3 regions of the Kosakonia cowanii JCM 10956 genome follow, and region 2 is predicted to be linked to each of the others. Evidence: predicted binding sites of a transcription regulator. Region 2 holds the regulator's gene; each other region holds the start of a gene.

Region 1 (6,148 bases), on a different replicon from region 2:
CAGTTTTCCGGCCGCAGACTTTCGTCTTACATCTGACGTATATGCTTCAGCTCTGCGGGAAAAGTATCTTCTTATTTCTTGCGTCATTAAGAGAATATAGCGTGCGAAATCCCCTGCTTACGAAAGACATACGACGCCCGGTTGCCCAGTTCAGCCTGCTGTGGGTGAAGAGAATTTGCTCTATGGTGAATCGTATTTTTTCATTGCCACAACTTCTGTTCAGTGAAATATGGATAATGTTGAAATCTTTTTCTGAACGGCACAGGATTTTGGGGCAGAGTCAATTAGGTGAGAGCGCAGTATGGGAAAAACTGAAGAAGTAGAAGAAATATATATCTGGTGACAATAGAACTTAACGCTGAGTGGGAATACATGAGATTAACCGCTTGCTTAAACCCTACTGCCGCGCCCGGAATCCTCCGGGCTTGCCCAACCCGTCATACCCGGACTGAAAGGCCTGTCCGGCTGCACCGGGTTACCGGTTGTGGCCTGTGCGGTTAATCAGATCGGAGCTTCGCACGGCGTCCTGCCGTGCTTGTGTGAGCAGGGTGCCGGAACCACCTGGCTTATCCAATCCGGGCCAGGGGGATCTCTTTCCAGCGTGTGGTGTAGGCAGGACTGAGCATTTCCCGTTTCATTTTCCACTGCGGGGCGATGCCACGGCCGGCAAACCACACCTGACCGAGGCCGGACTGGTTTATGCCGTCCAGAACGTTCATCAGTTCCTGACTGTAGGGGCGGGGCGGCTGCTCATCGAACAGGGACAGCTGGGCCACGCCGGTGGCGGTAAAGTCATTCAGCATGACACCGGCTTTGGCATACCGGTGGCCATCTCGCCAGATACGCTCCAGACCGCGCATGGCGGCCGCAATGATATCGCGGGTGTCCTGGGTGGACGTCACCAGCTTTTCAACCGCCACGTTACCGTAGTAAGGCTCTGAAGCAGCATAGGGTGAGGTCTTGATGAACACTGAGATATGCCGGCAGTACTGACGCTCTGTGCGCAGTTTCTCAGCTGCGCGCTCTGCATACTGGCAGACAGCCTGCCGCATGTCTTCGGGGGTGACAATTCTCTCCCCGAAAGAACGGGAGCAGACAATCTGCTGCTTCGCCGGTGGCGCTTCCTCAAGCGGAATACAGGATTCGCCGTTGAGTTCCCGCACGGTGCGCTCAAGCACCACACTGAAATTCTTCCGGATGAAGGCCGGGTTTGTGCGGGCCAGCTGCAGGGCCGTGGTGATCCCCATTGTGTTCAGGGGGCGGGCAATACGGCTGCCGACGCCCCAGAGCTCCTGAACAGGCTGCAGGGCGAGCAGTTTTTCCGTCCGGGCGGGGTTGCCCGGTGTCAGCGCCAGGACGCCCCGGAAAGCGGGCCATTCCTTGGAGGCCCACTGCGCGGATTTGGCCAGCGTTTTGGTCGGTCCCATCCCGACGCCAATGGTGAGCCGGGTGCAGGCCTGAACGTGCGCGCGCAGCTGCGCCCCGAACGTTTCATAGCTGATGGCCGTTTCCAGCCCCCGCAGATCGAGAAACATCTCGTCGATGGAGTACTGCTCAACGCGTGGCGCCATCTCCTCGAGGCAGGACATGACCCGGTTACTCATACTCGCGTAAAGCTCATAGTTACTTGAAAATACGTGTATTTTCTCTGCGAAGGTTTGTTCGCGGATTTTAAACCACGGATCGCCCATTTTTATGCCCAGGCGTTTTGCTTCCGGAGACCGGGCGATGCAGCATCCGTCATTGTTCGACAGCACCACCACCGGGCAGCCCTTCAGGTCGGGGCGAAAGACCTTCTCGCAGGAGGCATAAAATGAGTTGACGTCAGCTAGTCCAAACACTTCATCACCTCGCGGGTGCGGTGGATGATGTGGGTGACCACGCCGAAAATCTGCAGCTCATCCGGATCGGGATAAATGGGCGGAAAAGCCGGGTTCATGGGCTGCAGACACAGTTTCGGCCGTGTCTGCAGCCGCTTTACGGTAAATTCCGACCCCATACCGGCCACGACGATATCGCCGTGCTCCGGCTTCATGGCACTGTCGACAACCAGCAGGTCCCCGTTAAAGAGGAAACCATCCCGCATGCTGTCGCCGTGGGCGCGCAGGTAGTAGGTCGCGCTGCGGTGCCGTATGCAGTACTCATTGAGATCCAGCTCCTGTTCCACATAGTCCTGGGCGGGAGACGGAAAACCACACGGCACCATCTCCAGAAACAGCGGCAGAGCCAGGGCCTGCGCGCTTTCGGTCGGGGTCAGCATTATCAGATCCATAACGCCACTCCTTGTTATAAATATACTGTATGTATAAACAGTATATTTACCGGTTTACGAAATGCGCAAGGTGAATTGCCGTCCGGCGCGCCAGCGTGCTGTTAAACGGACAAAAATAAATCACATGGATAATAAAGAGCACATTAATATACTCATATTGAGTATTTACTATTGCGTTTTGATTGATGGTGATTATGATATTCTCAAATTGAGCACAATAAAGGATGCAATAAATGAATATCAACTGTGACGACGGTTCCACCAACGTTAAACTGGCCTGGTTTGATGCTGACGGCCTGAAGACGCACCTGTCTGCCAACTCATTCCGTCATGGCTGGAAAGTGGCCGATTTTGGCGCAAACGCGTTCAACTACCAGATTGGTACCCTGAAATATACCTGGGACAGCGTCAGCCGTGACGTCATGCCGACCACCAATGTGGAATACCAGTATGGCGATCTTAACCTGCTGGCTGTTCACCATGCACTGCTGAACAGCGGTCTGGCGCCCCAGGACGTGACGGTGACAGTAACCCTCCCGCTGAGTGAATATTACGATCAGGACTGCCAGAAGAACGAAACCAACATCCGCCGTAAGCGTGAGAACCTGCTGCGCGACATTACGGTGAACAAGCGGGAACGCTTTGTCATCACCGACGTCATTGTCATGCCTGAATCCCTGCCGGCGGCCTACACCCGGTTGTCGGAGCTGAAGCCCGGCGTATCCGAGACCACGCTCATCATCGATCTGGGAGGCACCACGCTGGATGCCGGTGTGATTGTGGGGCAGTTTGATGACATCAGCGCCGTGCAGGGTAACCCTTCAGTCGGGGTGTCGATGGTCACGCGGGCGGCCCGGGCAGCGCTGCGCGCAGCAGACAGTGAAACCAGCCCCCTGGTGGCTGACAGCGTGGTCCGTCACCGGAAAGATCGTGCATTTCTGAACCGCATCATTAATGATGGGAGCAGGATTGATTATGTTACTGACAAAATTGAAGAAGCTATCGACACCCTGAGTGCCAAAGTGGTCAGCGAACTGGCCGGCTACCGGAATGTGAACCGCATTTTCCTGGTCGGCGGCGGGGCTGAACTGATTGAACCTGCTGTACGCCGGGCATGGCCGCTGGCCGCTGAGCGTATTGAAGTGATCAGCGATCCGCAGATGGCGCTCGCAAGGGAGATAGCCCGTTATCAACGTGAGGGCTGACCGTGCCTGCAGGCAAATACTCCTTTTATCTCCACACTGACGACCGCACTGACATGCTGGCCGCCGGCACGCTGGAAACCATATCACAGCCGCTGCGGGGAGATTTTCTCCGCACCGCCGCTGCTGCCGGCAGCGTGCTGTATCACGCCGATAACCGTCTCCCCGCTCTGGTGACAGAGCTTTTTGACGGAAGGCTGCGCTATGGTCAGCTGGCCAGTCTGCTGGCGGCGTTATCGGGGGAGTATCAGACCGGTGCAGCACCGGAGCCGGAGGGACTGCCTGCCGTGACGGGATCGCCGGCTGACTGTAGCGGTAATGCTGCCCGCAGACGTTTCACGCTTCAGCTGACGGATTCTCAGGAATCCCGGCGCGTTGCTGACCTGCTGGAAGGCACCACCTCCCGGCAGCGTGGCGTGCTGCTGCGTAACCTGATCATTGCCGGTTTCGCCCTGCACACGCTCGATGCCCGCCTCCCGCGCCTGCTGACCAGTATGCCGGTTCCGCCGGACAGCATTCCTGCGCTCCGGGCGCTCACCGGGCAGATTGCCGGTGTGACCGAGCCCGCTCATGACACTCGTTCAGAGCCTGTGAAGCCTGCCGGCAGGGCTGACGTCAGCGATGCGCAGCCGGCAGCACCGGCGTCAGCTGTCCGTGACAATATGAAAAAACTCTTTTAACAGGTGGCATGATGGGACGTATTAAACAGAAAGCGGAAGGCGTGACGACGGACCTGCTGCGCCGCGCAGGTGTTCCGGAACAGCAGCTGCACGCCCGGATGCGTAAAACCGGTCGCGGATTTCTGCTGGCCAGTATCCTCTTCCTCATCCCGCTGGTTGCCCTGGACAATGTGCCGGTCGCCGTAAAGGTGGGGCTGCAGATATGCTACGGTCTGATGGTTATCGCGGGCGTCCTGCTGGCGTTTGACGAAGAAAAGCAGCCCCGTCGGTGATAGAAGACCTGTTCCCCTGAACCCGCTCCGGCGGGTTTTTTTATGCGTTTACACGGGCCTGCGGTCCGGTCGCTTCACTGTGCCAGCTGAAAAGCCTCTGTTACCGGAGTTTTAACGATCGGCGCAGACTGGGATTCGGCAGAGTTGGCGTTTTATCGAGTGGCAACAGAGGGCATAAAAAAACCGCCTGACGGCGGCCTCATAAAGTAAAAAACCCGCTCAAGGCGGGTTTTTTACTCTGTAACCTGTGATGCTTCGCGGGCATCCGGAGTACAGCGTGGAGAAATTCTTCTTTTAGCGAGTTAATTATACGTCTTATGACCTACCCATTGCAAATGAGCATTCTATAAGCAGCATTTACCGTTTATAATGCGTCAGCTAATGAAGTAAAACTACGTGGAACCGCCTCTGAACGCAGCCCGATCAAGCTCTTCAAAACTGAATTTGGTAGTGAACAGTACCGGAACTGTCGGCAAGCAGGCAGCTAAGGTATAGCCCTCTTTCGGTTTCGCACCCGGAAGCCTGGGCGGCAGCGTGGTGAAATTCTTCTTTTAGCGAAGTGAATGGCATAGCCGGATTGGGCGGATTAGAGGAAAGGGGACTGCCTAGTAACCTACGCGCCACAGAGATGGAGGTGCGGGGAATGATTGAGCTGATTATCGCTATTCTGACCTTAATTGTTGCTGTACTGCAATTGATCAACTGGTTCCTTTAATGGTGCCGGAGTCTGTGAAGGTGAAAACTTGAACGGGCAAAACTGAAAGGTTTATAGCCGTCCCCAGGGGCGGCTTTTTTCGTTATTAAGCTTAGTTCGGCAGAACAGGGGGGCCCAAAGATGGCAGAGAGACGAAAAAAACCGCCTGGTGGCGGTTTTACAAGATACCCTTTGAGGTGGTCTAACTAATCGTTACCGATCTTTGCCGAATCGATCAGCGCCTGAGCATTGTCTAAAGCGCTTTTTTTCAGAAAATCGCGCGGCGTTTCATTTACTTTGCTGGCAGCCTTACCCATTTTCTCAGCCTGAATAACCCCTAACCCAATTTTATACTGATGGCCTGGGATGGTTTTCTCAAATTTTTTAGCCACTTACATCACCCTCGTTGATTTTTTTTGCACGAAGTTCCGCATTCTTACGGACAAATTTGTTAACTGAAACCGGTTTGGCTGAAAATGCACTGGCGATTTCTCTGCCTTTATCGAGAATCTCTGCCTCTTTTTTTGTGAAAGATACGTACTGCGTTCTTTCCATTTTAAACTGTTCTGCCATTTCTGTGCCTGCATGAAAGGTAAGTGGGGTTGGTGTATATAGGGCCATTTGAATAAAATTCAATTCCCGGCACTTTAAAATCACTGTTAGGCAGTACAAACGCTACGCGATCGACGCGGTAAAGCGCCCTTAACCCGTTCCCTCCGTGTTCGCCGGGCGGGGTTCCCGGTGAATGCGGAGGCCGCCGGCGCGGGCGGCAGGGAGCCCGCTGCCAGTGCAGCGCGCTGGCCACCGCTTCAGTGCCTGAAGGACGTCGCTGCGCTCCACCTCTCTGCCACTGTCCGTCCTGACGTCCGGCCCGTGGCGGGCAGAAAGTGCCGTGCCCTCACGGTAGCCGGGCTGGCTCGCCGGCAAGGGTTCGCTGTCGCCGTCATGCTCGCCCGTTCCCCGCCGTGCGCGGGACATTCAGTCCGCTCCGGCGGCGCGTGCGGCCTGCGCTGACGCCCCTGCCTTCT
Region 2 (6,148 bases):
GCAGGATCACGGTGACATCATCTTCCGGCTGACCTTTCGCCAGCAACGCCGGGTTGATTAATGCTCCACTGCCATAATTTGCCGATGCGACGCCCGTTCCACCCATTGCATCGTTACGCGCCTCTGCCCATGTATTGGCTGCTCCCGCCTGATTTGCCATAAAAAAGGAGACACCAATAGCGACCACCGAAAGTTTCGCATTTATTTTCACAGTATGTTCTCGTAGCCAGATGAGTATTTAAGCCTGTTAGTTTGCGCACAAACAGGAATTTATATTGCTGTGAATAACAGTAGAAAAAGGCACTACCTCTTCCGAACGCTCCAGGGCGGTCGGATCATATTTATAGTGATGGCACTCACTATTTATAGAAGAGGAAAATCATTTCGGGAAGGAAAGTTCCGAAAGTGTCTTTAAAGTTGGCGGTCTCGGCGTTTCCGGCAGGACATGGTAAAGTGTGAAGCTTCATCTTTTCACCAACCCGAGAGCGCCAATGGATAAGACCACTTCGCAAGAGATGTTAGTGCAGGCTGAAAAGCTGTGCGCGCAGCGCAACGTGCGCCTGACTCCACAGCGTCTGGAAGTTTTACGTTTGCTGAGCCTGCAAAAGAGCGCCATCAGCGCCTACGATCTGCTCGACCTACTGCGGGAGAGCGAACCGCAGGCGAAGCCGCCCACGGTTTACCGCGCGCTCGATTTTCTGCTGGAGCAGGGTTTTGTGCATAAGGTGGAGTCCACCAACAGCTATGTGCTGTGCCATCTCTTTGATCAGCCGACGCACACCTCTGCGATGTTTATCTGCGACCGCTGCGGCGCGGTTAAAGAGGAGCAGGCGGAAGGGGTGGAAGATATTATGCATGCGCTGGCGGCGAAGATGGGCTTTGCCCTGCGCCACAATGTGATTGAAGCCCACGGCTTATGCGCGGCCTGCGTCGAGGTCGAAGCCTGCCGTCATCACGACCATTGCCAGCACGATCACAGCCTGCAGGTGAAGAAAAAACCGCGTTAAAATTTCTGTTTCTGTTTCTGTTTCTGTTTCTGTTTCTGTTTCTGTTTCTGTTTCTGTTTCTGTTTCTGTTTCTATTTCAGATAGTAATCCCAAAATATTTCGCGTTTTAGCAAGGCGGCAAGCGCGCGAATCATGGGGAGCATACGAAAGTATGTGACTCATGTGAGCAAGTGCAGCCAACGCAGATAAAACGTGAAAGATGAAGGGATTCGGCAAGCGCGCGAATCATGGGAAGAATACGAAAGTATGTGACTCATGTGAGCGAGTGCAGCCAACGCAGATAAAACGTGAAAGATGAAGGGATTGGAGATTAGGGAGGTACATCCTTGTACCTACGGGCAGGGTAGCCTGTGAGGGTTAATACACTTGAGGGGGAAGTGTTGGCTACCAGCGGTATTCGTTACGTGATTCCCAATCTGTAACTTCCTTCTCCGCTTCGTCTTTCGCGTAACCGTAACGCTCCTGGATTTTACCTACCAGCTGGTCACGTTTACCTTCGATGACGGTCATATCGTCATCGGTCAATTTGCCCCATTTCTCTTTAACAGTACCTTTAAACTGTTTCCAGTTACCGCCGACTTCGTCTTTGTTCATAATTGACTCCTTATCGTTCGGTTAAAATGACGTTCTTGCGTGCTGAACGTATTAATTATTGTAGATAAGGATTCGGCGTTCGGTTTTTTATTCGGAATCTTTAACCATACACGCCAGACGAAGCCGCAGATCCTCATGCATTGTCGGCATTGGCAAACCAGCTGCCGTTGCGCCAGTGATGACGCCAGATCAGCGCCAGCGTGATACCACGCAGCGCCAGGAAAACCGCCAGAGAGAGCCATAAACCGTGGTTGCCAAACCACGGCACCGTCAGCAGGGTCAGGCCAAAACCGGCAGCGGCAACCGCCATACTGTTACGCATTTCAGCCGCGCGCGTCGCACCCACAAACATGCCGTCGAGCAAATAGCACCACACCCCCACCAGCGGCAATACCACCTGCCAGATAAGATAGTGTCCGGCAACCGCCTGCAGTTCAGGAATGGAGGTCAGCAGCGCAATAAGCGTGCTTCCTGCCAGCGCGTAGACAAGGGCAAAGGCGAGGGCCACAAACCCTGCCTGCCGGCAGGCCGCGCGCCAGACGTGCAGCAACTGGCTACCATCGCGCGCGCCGTAAGCCTGACCGGAGTGGGCTTCGACGGCATAGGCAAAGCCGTCAAGCGCATAGGCGGTAAAGGTGAGGAACATCATCAGCACCGCGTTGGCGGCGACCGTTTCGCTGCCGAGACGAGCACCCAGCACGGTGATGGAGCCAAAGCAGAGTTGCAGCAGCAGCGAGCGCAGCATGATATCGCGATTGAGCGCCAGCAAACGGCGAACGCCGCCGCGCCAGGCGGATTTCAGCATCGAAAGAGAGATAGCCTGCCGGCGTAAAACCTGCCGCACCATCAGCAAGCCGATAAAGAAGGTGACATATTCCGCGATAACCGTCGCGAGCGCAGCGCCCTGCACATTCATATGCAGGCCCATCACCAGCCAGAGGTCGAGAACGATATTGAAGAGATTGCCGACCACCAGCAGTATCACCGGTGCGCGGGCATACTGCACGCCGAGCAGCCAGCCAAGCAGCACCATATTGCCCAGCGAGGCGGGTGCGCTCAGCCAGCGAATGGCAAGGAAGCGCCGCGCCTGCTCCAGCACTGCCTCGCTGCCGCCGGTAATATGCAGCGCCAGGTCGATAAGCGGCGTACGCAGCAGCGCAATGACGATACCTGCGCCGAGCGCCAGCAGCAGAGGCTGGACAAGCGCACGTGAGAGTGCAGAGGGATTTTTTGCACCAAATGCCTGGGCGGTCAGCCCGGTGGTGCTCATACGCAGAAACAGCAGCAGCATAAAGAGGAAGCTGGTTGCCGTTGCGCCAATCGCCACGCCGCCAAGGTAGACGGGGCTATCCAGATGACCAATCACTGCCGTATCAACTAAGCCCAGCAGCGGAACGGTGATATTCGATAAAATCATCGGCAGCGCAAGCCGCCACAAAGCTTTGTCGGATGCGGTTAACAGCGGCATAGCGTAAGCGTCGTTAAAAAGAGGAAGCGTGGCGCTGCGGCGCTAAACGGGCGCCACAGCAGAGAAAAGAGGCGTTACAGCCATTCACCGTTACGGATCACGCCAACTGCCAGCCCTTCAATGGTGAAGTTCTGTTTACGCAGATCAACAACAATCGGAGAGAAGTCGCTGTTTTCCGCCAACAGTTCAACGGTGTTGCCATGTTTTTTCAGGCGCTTCACCGTTACTTCATCTTCGATACGGGCGACGATCACCTGGCCGTTACGCGCATCCTGGGTTTTATGCACCGCCAGCAGATCGCCGTCCATAATACCGATATCTTTCATCGACATCCCGCTAACGCGCAGCAGGAAGTCCGCATGCGGTTTAAAGAGATTCGGATCGACCTGATAGTGGCTTTCGATATGCTGTTGCGCCAGCAGCGGCTCACCCGCAGCGACGCGACCAATCAGCGGAAGACCAATATCGTTCTCTTCTTCCAGCAGCAGGCGGAGACCGCGCGATGCACCAGATACGATTTCGATCACCCCTTTGCGCGCCAGCGCTTTAAGGTGTTCTTCGGCTGCATTTGGGGAACGGAACCCCAATTGCTGTGCGATTTCCGCACGCGTCGGTGGCATACCGGTTTGGGTGATGCGATCGCGAATCAGATCGAACACCTCTTGCTGCCTGGCCGTTAATGCTTTCATCCCGCCCCCTGGGTGTATATACAGTTATGCTGTGAGTATATACAGTCAACGGCGATTTTGAAACCACATTTAAGCAAAAATCCAGAGTGTTATAGAATTATGGAAACGCTATCGAAAATGTGACCAAAGAAGCGAGACCCAGGTAAAGACCGCCAGTAAGATTGTCATCAGCACCGCCGCCGATCCCATATCTTTTGCCCGGCCGGAAAGCTCATGGAATTCAGACCCGATACGGTCTACAACCGCTTCGATAGCGCTGTTGAGGATTTCGACAATCATCACCAGCGTGACCGAGCCAATAAGCAGGACGCGCGTGATGACATCAATATCCAAAAATGCAGCGATAATAATAGCCAGAACAACGGCTACGCCCTCCTGGCGAAATGCAGCTTCATTAATCCAGGCTGCGCGTACGCCTTTCCACGAATATCCTGCGGCTTTAATGATCCGGGTAAAACCGGTGGTATTATTGGCCATGAAAAGAACCTTTTTAACTATTAAGCGTCAATGAGTAGTGGTACACGCAGCGGTACCACAGAAATTATGCGTGCTTTCTGATATTCTTGCGGCGCAATGGCACTATTAATAACCAGAGGCTTTACACCCTTTATGTCCGGCTGGCCACGAATTTACTACAAATTACTGAACTTACCATTAAGCGTGCTGGTAAAAAGTAAATCGATCCCCGCAGAACCTGCACAGGAACTGGGGCTCGACACATCACGTCCTATTATGTACGTGCTGCCTTACAACTCAAAGGCTGACTTAATGACCTTGCGCGAGCAGTGCCTGGCGCATGAATTACCCGATCCCCTCGAACCGCTGGAGATCGATGGCGCGCTGCTGCCACGCTACGTGTTTATTCACGGCGGCCCGCGCGTATTCACCTATTACACGCCGAAAGAAGAGTCGATCAAACTGTTCCACGACTATCTGGATTTACACCGCAGCCATCCCGATCTGGATGTGCAGATGGTGCCGGTATCGGTGATGTTTGGCCGCTCGCCGGGGCGTGAAAAGGGTGAAATCAACCCGCCGTTGCGCATGCTCAACGGTGTGCAGAAATTCTTCGCTGTTTCGTGGCTTGGCCGCGACAGCTTTGTGCGCTTCTCCCCGCCGGTTTCGCTGCGCCGCATGGCGACCGAACATGGTACGGATAAGATCATCGCGCAGAAACTGGCCCGCGTGGCGCGTATGCACTTCGCCCGTCAGCGTCTGGCCGCCGTTGGCCCACGCCTGCCGGCGCGTCAGGATCTCTTCAATAAGCTGCTATCGTCGAAAGCGATTGCCCGTGCGGTGGAAGATGAAGCGCGCAGCAAAAAGATCTCCCACGATAAGGCGCAGCAGAACGCGATCGCGCTGATGGAAGAGATTGCCGCTAACTTCTCTTACGAGATGATTCGCCTGACCGACCGTATCCTCGGCTTTACGTGGAACCGGCTCTATCAGGGGATCAACGTGCACAACGCCGAGCGCGTACGCCAGCTGGCGCACGAGGGCCATGAAATTGTCTATGTGCCCTGCCACCGCAGCCACATGGACTACCTACTGCTCTCCTACGTGCTTTACCACCAGGGCCTGGTGCCGCCGCATATTGCGGCCGGGATCAACCTCAACTTCTGGCCCGCCGGGCCGATTTTCCGCCGCCTTGGCGCCTTCTTTATTCGCCGTACCTTTAAAGGCAACAAGCTCTACTCGACGGTGTTCCGTGAATATCTGGGCGAGCTGTTTAGCCGCGGTTATTCGGTGGAGTATTTCGTTGAGGGCGGTCGCTCGCGCACCGGGCGTCTGCTCGATCCGAAAACCGGTACCCTGTCGATGACTATCCAGGCGATGCTGCGCGGCGGCACACGCCCAATCACGCTGGTGCCTATCTATATCGGCTACGAGCATGTGATGGAGGTCGGCACCTACGCCAAAGAGCTGCGCGGCGCGACAAAAGAGAAAGAGAGCCTACTGCAGATGGTGCGCGGCCTCAGCAAGCTGCGTAACCTCGGTCAGGGCTATGTGAACTTCGGCGAGCCAATCCCGCTGATGAACTATCTGAACCACCATGTACCGGAGTGGCGCGAATCGATCGATCCGATTGAAGCGATCCGTCCGGCATGGCTGACGCCGACGGTTAATAGCATCGCCGCCGATCTGATGGTTCGCATCAACAATGCCGGGGCGGCAAACGCCATGAACCTCTGCTGTACGGCGCTGCTGGCTTCGCGCCAGCGCTCATTGACGCGCGAGCAGCTCACCGAGCAGCTTGACTGCTACCTTGAGCTGATGCGCAATGTGCCCTACTCCCCGGACTCCACCGCACCATCCGCCAGCGCCGCTGAGCTTATCGCTCACGCGCTGCAGATGAACAAGTTTGAGGTCGAGAAGGACACCATCGGCGA
Region 3 (6,148 bases), 340 kb from region 2:
AGCCCAGTGCGTAACCTCTGCCGAATGGCGCTGCGCTTATCCGGCCTACAAACGGCAAAGCACGGTGCGCAACCTCTGCCGGATGGCGCTGCGCTTATCCGGCCTACAAAACAATGCTTATGCGGCCACCGAAGAAGGTCTGCCCTGGTAGGCCTGATAAGGCGAAGCCGCCATCAGGCATTATGCCCACAGAGCCGAAGACCGGCTCTGTGGGAATACTAAACCGTCGCTTAAATCCCGCCGCGGATCAGCCCGCCGAGGCCGCGCCTCTCCATAAATGCGGCAATCTGGTGGCGCACTTCGGTTGTCAGCTGGGACTCCAGCGCACGCTGTGCCAGCGCCTGGACCTCTTCGCAATCAATGCGGCGCAGCAAATATTTGATACGCGCCACCGAGCGACCATTCATGGAAAGATGCCGGTAGCCCATGCCAATCAATAGCGCGACGCACATCGGATCGCCGGCCATTTCTCCGCATAAACAGAGATCGATCCCCAGCCGTTCAGCTTCGCCTGAAATCATCGCCAGCGCGCGCAGCACCGCCGGGTGCAGGCTGTCATACATATTCGCTACACGGGTATTGTTACGATCGACAGCAAGAATGTATTGGGTTAAGTCATTAGTGCCGACAGAGATAAAATCGACGCGGTTAACCAGGTGCGACAGCATAAACACCATCGAGGGGACTTCCAGCATCACGCCAATGCGCGGTTTCGGAATGGCATAACCGATCATCTCTTCCACTTCCCGCCCGGCACGCTCAATCAGCCTGCGCGCCTCATCCACCTCATCAATGCTGGTGATCATCGGCAGCAGAATGCTGAGGTTGCCGGTTGCAGCGTTTGCCCGCAGCATTGCGCGCACCTGGATCAGGAAGATCTCCGGCTGATCGAGGGTAATACGAATGCCACGCCAGCCAAGGCAGGGGTTCTCTTCGCTTATCGGCATATAGGGTAGCTGCTTGTCGGCGCCGACATCCAGCGTACGCAGCGTCACTGGCTTGTCGTTAAACATCTGCAACATGCCCTGATACTGCGCCACCTGCTCCTCTTCGGAGGGAAAACCACTTTGCAACATAAAGGGAATTTCGGTGCGGTAGAGCCCAATGCCGTCGATTCGCTTGCCCAGCTTCTCTTCATGGGCAGGGCTTAACCCGGCGTTGAGCATCACTTTAACTCGCTCGCCGCTGCTTAAGCGGGCTTCGAGGTTGACGTCATCTTCGGCAAGACGGCTTAACTCATTCTCTTCCGTGATGAGACGCTGGTACTCCTGCAGCAGTACCGGCTCAGGATCGACCAGCAGTTCGCCACGATAGCCATCAACGATCAGCGTCCGCCGATGCAGCGCTGAAGGCTGAATATCGGCCCCCATAACCGTAGGAATGCCCAGCGCGCGCACCATAATCGCGGCATGGGAGTTGGAGGCGCCATCGCGCACCACCACGCCCGCCAGCCTGTCATGGGGCAACTCGGCAAGCGTCGTTGCAGAGAGTTCGTCTGCCACCAGCACGAAGCGTTCCGGCCAGCTATTTGGCCCCTGAATATTGTCATCAAGATGGAACAGCAGGCGCTGGCCGAGAGCGCGCAGATCGCCCGCGCGCTCTTTCAGATAGCCATCACTGAGGGCGGCAAACTGCGCGGCAAAGCTCTCAATAACGGTTTTTACCGCCCACTCGGCGACCACACCGCGGTCGACCTCTTCAAACAGCTCGCGGCGAAGACGCGCATCGGAGAGCAGGTGCGAATAGAGGTCAAAGATCGCCGCCGTCTCTTTTTGCGCGCCGGCGGAGAAGCGTTTGCTGTAGCGACGAAACTCATTCGCCGCCTCTTCCAGCGCGGTCGTTAACCTTTCCCGCTCAAGAGAGGTATCCAGCGTCGAGGCCGGGTAAACCTGCTCCATCAACGGCAGCGTTTGATCCATCCACCCTTCGGCAATCGCCACGCCGGACGAGGCCGGCAGCGCACGAATACGGGTCTGACGATACTGGCCAAACAGGGCGGTTAGCTGAGACTGGGAAAGAATACCCGCCATCTGGGTGGCGAGGGTAACAAGGAAGGACTCTTCGCTCTCGTCGTACTGGCGAATTTCGCGCTGCTGCACCACCAGTACGCCAAGCAACTGGCGGCGCTGAATGATCGGCACACCAAGAAAAGCGCGAAACCGCTCCTCTTTCACCGAGGGGATAAATTTAAAGCTGGGGTGTTTTTGCGCGTCGGCAAGGTTGATAGGCTCCGCCAGCCTGCCTACCAGGCCGACGATACCTTGATCGAATGCGAGCGTAACAGTGCGGCCGCGCGGCTTTTTCAAACCGCGCGTCGCCATAAGATAGAAACAGCGCCTGTCGTGATCTGCGAGATAGACCGAACATACTTCGGTTTCCATCGCCAGACAAACGTCGGTAACCAGTATCTCCAGCGCTTCGTTAAGACGTGGCGCGCTGGCAACTTTCTCAACAATCTCTCGCAGTCGGGTGAGCATAATGTGGGTGGCTTAACCTCGTTTCCGTCGCCAGGCAGGCGCGCTTTGCGGCTTCACAGGGGTCTCCTGAAGCGCCAGCACAGCGGCTGCAAACTCTTTCATCACCCGCCGGTAGACGTCGCGTTTAAACGACACAACCTGGCGAACAGGATACCAGTAGCTCACCCAACGCCAGCCATCAAACTCGGGTGTACTGCTGGTTTGCATATTGATATCGCTGTCGTTGCTCATCAACTGCAAAAGAAACCATTTCTGTTTCTGGCCGATGCAAACCGGCTTTGTGTCCCAACGCACCAAACGTTTCGGTAACTTGTAACGCAACCAGTTACGGGTAGAAGCAAGGATACGAACATCTTTACGACTTAAGCCCACTTCCTCGAACAGCTCCCGGTACATGGCCTGCTCCGGAGATTCTCCAGGATTGATTCCCCCCTGGGGAAACTGCCATGAGTGCTGTCCGAAGCGTTTGGCCCACATGACCTGACCCTGTCGATTACAGATTACGATTCCCACATTTGGGCGGTAGCCATCGTCATCAATCACCGGACTACCTCAAAATAAACCTGAATAAAGCGATTGTTTCACACTCCCGGAAAACGGTAAACCACTCTATGACAGGGATATAAACGAATAACAATTGAATAACTCACAGTTATCATCACACTTATAAACAGACCCGCATCACGCCGAGGGGTTTTATTCACCTTTTCTGTGGATAGAGTTGTGAAGAAGTATGGAATTACCCAGGGAAAACCCAGAGTAGTCTGAATAATGGCTTAAGATGCGCAAAAAATTACTCTCCGTAATTCATTGGTTTAGTGCATCGAAAACCCCTTTCCGCTGCCGTTTTGTGACGATCGTCACGCTTAGGATCCTGGCGTTGATGAAAGATCGAGCAGAGCCGAATTTATCCACAGATTATGCCACTAAGTTAGGCACATTTTGTGCAAAAATTCGATTTTGCTCCCGCGTCAAGGCTGTAAATGGAAACAGTAGTCGTGGTTATTCCCACTTATCCCACTTTTCTGTGGATAACAGGGTGTAAGATCCTGTTCATTGTCAGTGACCAGATTTGGAAAACCTCGCGCCCTGTTGCGCAACACGCGAAGCGCTCTGCTAAATTAGCTTATAAATCATTGCATTGCTCTTTTTTCCCTGAACACGATAAACTTCTGCCGTGCGGTGGAAAACTGCTGTCTATTTTTTAACCAAAAGGTTTTAGCATGTGTGTAATCGCCCCTCTCACCTCTCCACCCGAAACTGAAGCGCAGCTGCTGGCGCAGGCGCAGCGGCTGGCAGGCTATACGTTAGGCGAGCTGGCTGAACTGGCCGGAATGCCGACGCCGCGCGATCTGAAGCGCGACAAAGGGTGGATCGGCGTGCTGCTGGAGCGCTGGCTGGGAGCGAGCGCAGGCAGTAAGCCGGAGCAGGATTTTGCGGCGCTGGGCGTGGAGCTGAAAACTATCCCGATAGATCCGCTGGGCGGTCCGCTGGAAACCACCTTTGTCTGCGTAGCACCGCTAACCGGCAACACAGGAGTGGTGTGGGAAACCAGCCATGTCCGCCATAAGCTTAAGCGCGTCCTGTGGGTACCTGTCGAGGGATCGCGCACCATTCCCCTTGCTGAGCGTCGGGTGGGATCGCCGCTGCTCTGGAGCCCGGACGCCGATGAGGAGCAGCAGTTGCGCCAGGACTGGGAAGAGTTAATGGATCTGATTGTGCTCGGCCAGGTCACGCGCATTACCGCCCGTCATGGTGAAGTGCTGCAGCTGCGCCCGAAAGCGGCCAACAGTAAAGCGTTAACCGAAGCCATCGGCGAGCACGGCGAGCCGATTCTGACCCTGCCGCGCGGTTTTTATTTGAAAAAGAACTTTACCCGTGCGCTGCTTGCGCGCCATTTTGCGTTATCGACCTAGTCTGTTTTTAGCCACTAAATCACCGCGTTTCGCTGCGTAACAGCGTGCACCTGCGCTTAACGAAACGCCCTCGTCTTATAACGGTGTAATTGGCGGTTTGCGCCCTCTCAGCAATAATTTTCAGATAATCCCGCTTTTTCATCGCATAAGGGCACGTTATTACTACACTTCTGTGAGGAAAAGCCGAGAGGATACGAACGATGAAGAAGTGGGCAGTGATTATTTCCGCGGTCGGGCTGGCATGTGCCGTCAGCGGTTGCAGCAGCGATTATGTAATGTCGACCAAAGACGGCAGAATGATTCTGACGGATGGTAAGCCGCAGATTGATGATGACACCGGGCTGGTGAGCTATCACGATCAGCAGGGCAACAAAATGCAGATTAACCGCGATGACGTATCCCAGATTATTGAGCGTTAAAAATTCCCTATAAAGGTCAGTAACCTGCTGGCCTTTAATCCATTTTTTCCTTTCCCTTTTGCTTCCCCTCTGCCATGGTTATATTCCTTTGTCAGCTCAACTGACGTGGCATGTTTGTTTAAGGAAGCCGGCTATGCACTATCACCGTATCCCCCACAGTTCGCTTGAAATAAGCACCCTCGGGCTGGGCACAATGACGTTTGGTGAACAAAACAGCGAAGCCGACGCCCATGCACAGCTTGATTACGCAGTCAGCCAGGGCATTAACCTGATTGATGTCGCAGAGATGTACCCCGTCCCTCCGCGCCCGGAAACCCAGGGCCTGACGGAAACCTACGTCGGCAACTGGCTGGCGAAACGCAACAACCGCGAAAAACTGGTTATCGCCTCGAAAGTGAGCGGCCCGAGCCGCAACAGCGATAGCGGCATTCGCCCGAACCAGGCACTCGATCGCAAAAATATCCGCGCCGCGCTTGATGAGAGCCTCAAGCGCCTGCAAACCGACTATCTCGATCTCTACCAGGTTCACTGGCCGCAGCGCCAGACCAACTGCTTTGGCAAGCTGGGCTACAGCTGGGTTGAGAGCGCGCCGGTCATCACCTTACTGGAAACGCTGGAAGCCCTTACCGAGTGCCAGCGCGCCGGTAAAATCCGCTATATCGGTGTCTCGAACGAAACGGCGTTTGGCGTGATGCGTTACCTGCAACTGGCGGAGAAGCACGAGCTGCCGCGCATTGTGACGATCCAGAACCCCTACAGCTTGCTGAACCGCAGCTTTGAGGTGGGTCTGGCGGAAGTGAGCCAGTATGAGGGCGTTGAACTGCTGGCCTACTCCTGCCTGGCGTTTGGTACGCTGACCGGCAAATACCTGAACGGTGCGAAACCGGCAGGTGCACGCAATACGCTGTTCAGCCGCTTTACCCGTTACAGCAGCGAGCAGTCACAAAAAGCGGTAGCGGCCTATGTCGATATTGCGAAACGGCACAATCTCGATCCGGCGCAGATGGCGCTGGCCTTCGTGCGTCGTCAGCCCTTCGTCGCCAGCACCCTGCTGGGCGCGACGACGATGGAGCAGCTGAAAACCAACGTTGAGAGCCTGCATCTGGATTTGAGCGATGAGGTGATCGCGGAGATCGAGGCGGTGCATCAGGTCTACACCTACCCCGCTCCGTAAAACTTACCGGCGGCGCTGCCAGATCCACAGCGCCGCAATCGCCAGCGCAAACAGCACACCAAACCCGATACCGGTTCCCACCACCGGCACGCCCACTTTGATGGCCAGTGAGTAAAGCCCCAGCATCAGCAGCATGGCGGTGTTTTCACCGAGGTTCTGCAC

The links. The regulator LexA, encoded in region 2, represses DNA repair genes until DNA is damaged. The targets are predictions, from matches to a motif close to TNCTGTATGTACATACAGNA.
Region 1: umuD (translesion error-prone DNA polymerase V autoproteolytic subunit) is a predicted target of LexA. The motif match lies at 2,296-2,315, and genes of this name have one in related genera.
Region 3: mutH (DNA mismatch repair endonuclease MutH) is a predicted target of LexA. The motif match lies at 3,453-3,472, and genes of this name have one in related genera.

What each region holds. Positions count from the first base shown of each region.
Region 1 is NZ_CP019446.1:85,406-91,553, reverse strand. It holds gene umuC (translesion error-prone DNA polymerase V subunit UmuC) at 567-1,841, opposite strand; gene umuD (translesion error-prone DNA polymerase V autoproteolytic subunit) at 1,829-2,272, opposite strand; gene parM (plasmid segregation protein ParM domain-containing protein) at 2,506-3,477, shown strand; gene BWI95_RS22465 (plasmid partitioning/stability family protein) at 3,480-4,154, shown strand; gene BWI95_RS22460 (hypothetical protein) at 4,163-4,426, shown strand; gene BWI95_RS22455 (hypothetical protein) at 5,327-5,512, opposite strand; gene BWI95_RS23480 (hypothetical protein) at 5,505-5,693, opposite strand.
Region 2 is NZ_CP019445.1:873,385-879,532, forward strand. It holds gene BWI95_RS04020 (conjugal transfer protein TraF) at 1-160, opposite strand, end outside; gene zur (zinc uptake transcriptional repressor Zur) at 492-1,007, shown strand; gene BWI95_RS04035 (CsbD family protein) at 1,392-1,601, opposite strand; gene dinF (MATE family efflux transporter DinF) at 1,735-3,069, opposite strand; gene lexA (transcriptional repressor LexA) at 3,144-3,758, opposite strand; gene BWI95_RS04050 (diacylglycerol kinase) at 3,867-4,235, opposite strand; gene plsB (glycerol-3-phosphate 1-O-acyltransferase PlsB) at 4,368-6,148, shown strand, end outside.
Region 3 is NZ_CP019445.1:1,212,412-1,218,559, forward strand. It holds gene ptsP (phosphoenolpyruvate--protein phosphotransferase) at 231-2,477, opposite strand; gene rppH (RNA pyrophosphohydrolase) at 2,490-3,020, opposite strand; gene mutH (DNA mismatch repair endonuclease MutH) at 3,701-4,393, shown strand; gene BWI95_RS05705 (YgdI/YgdR family lipoprotein) at 4,594-4,812, shown strand; gene BWI95_RS05710 (NADP(H)-dependent aldo-keto reductase) at 4,946-5,986, shown strand; gene lplT (lysophospholipid transporter LplT) at 5,990-6,148, opposite strand, start outside.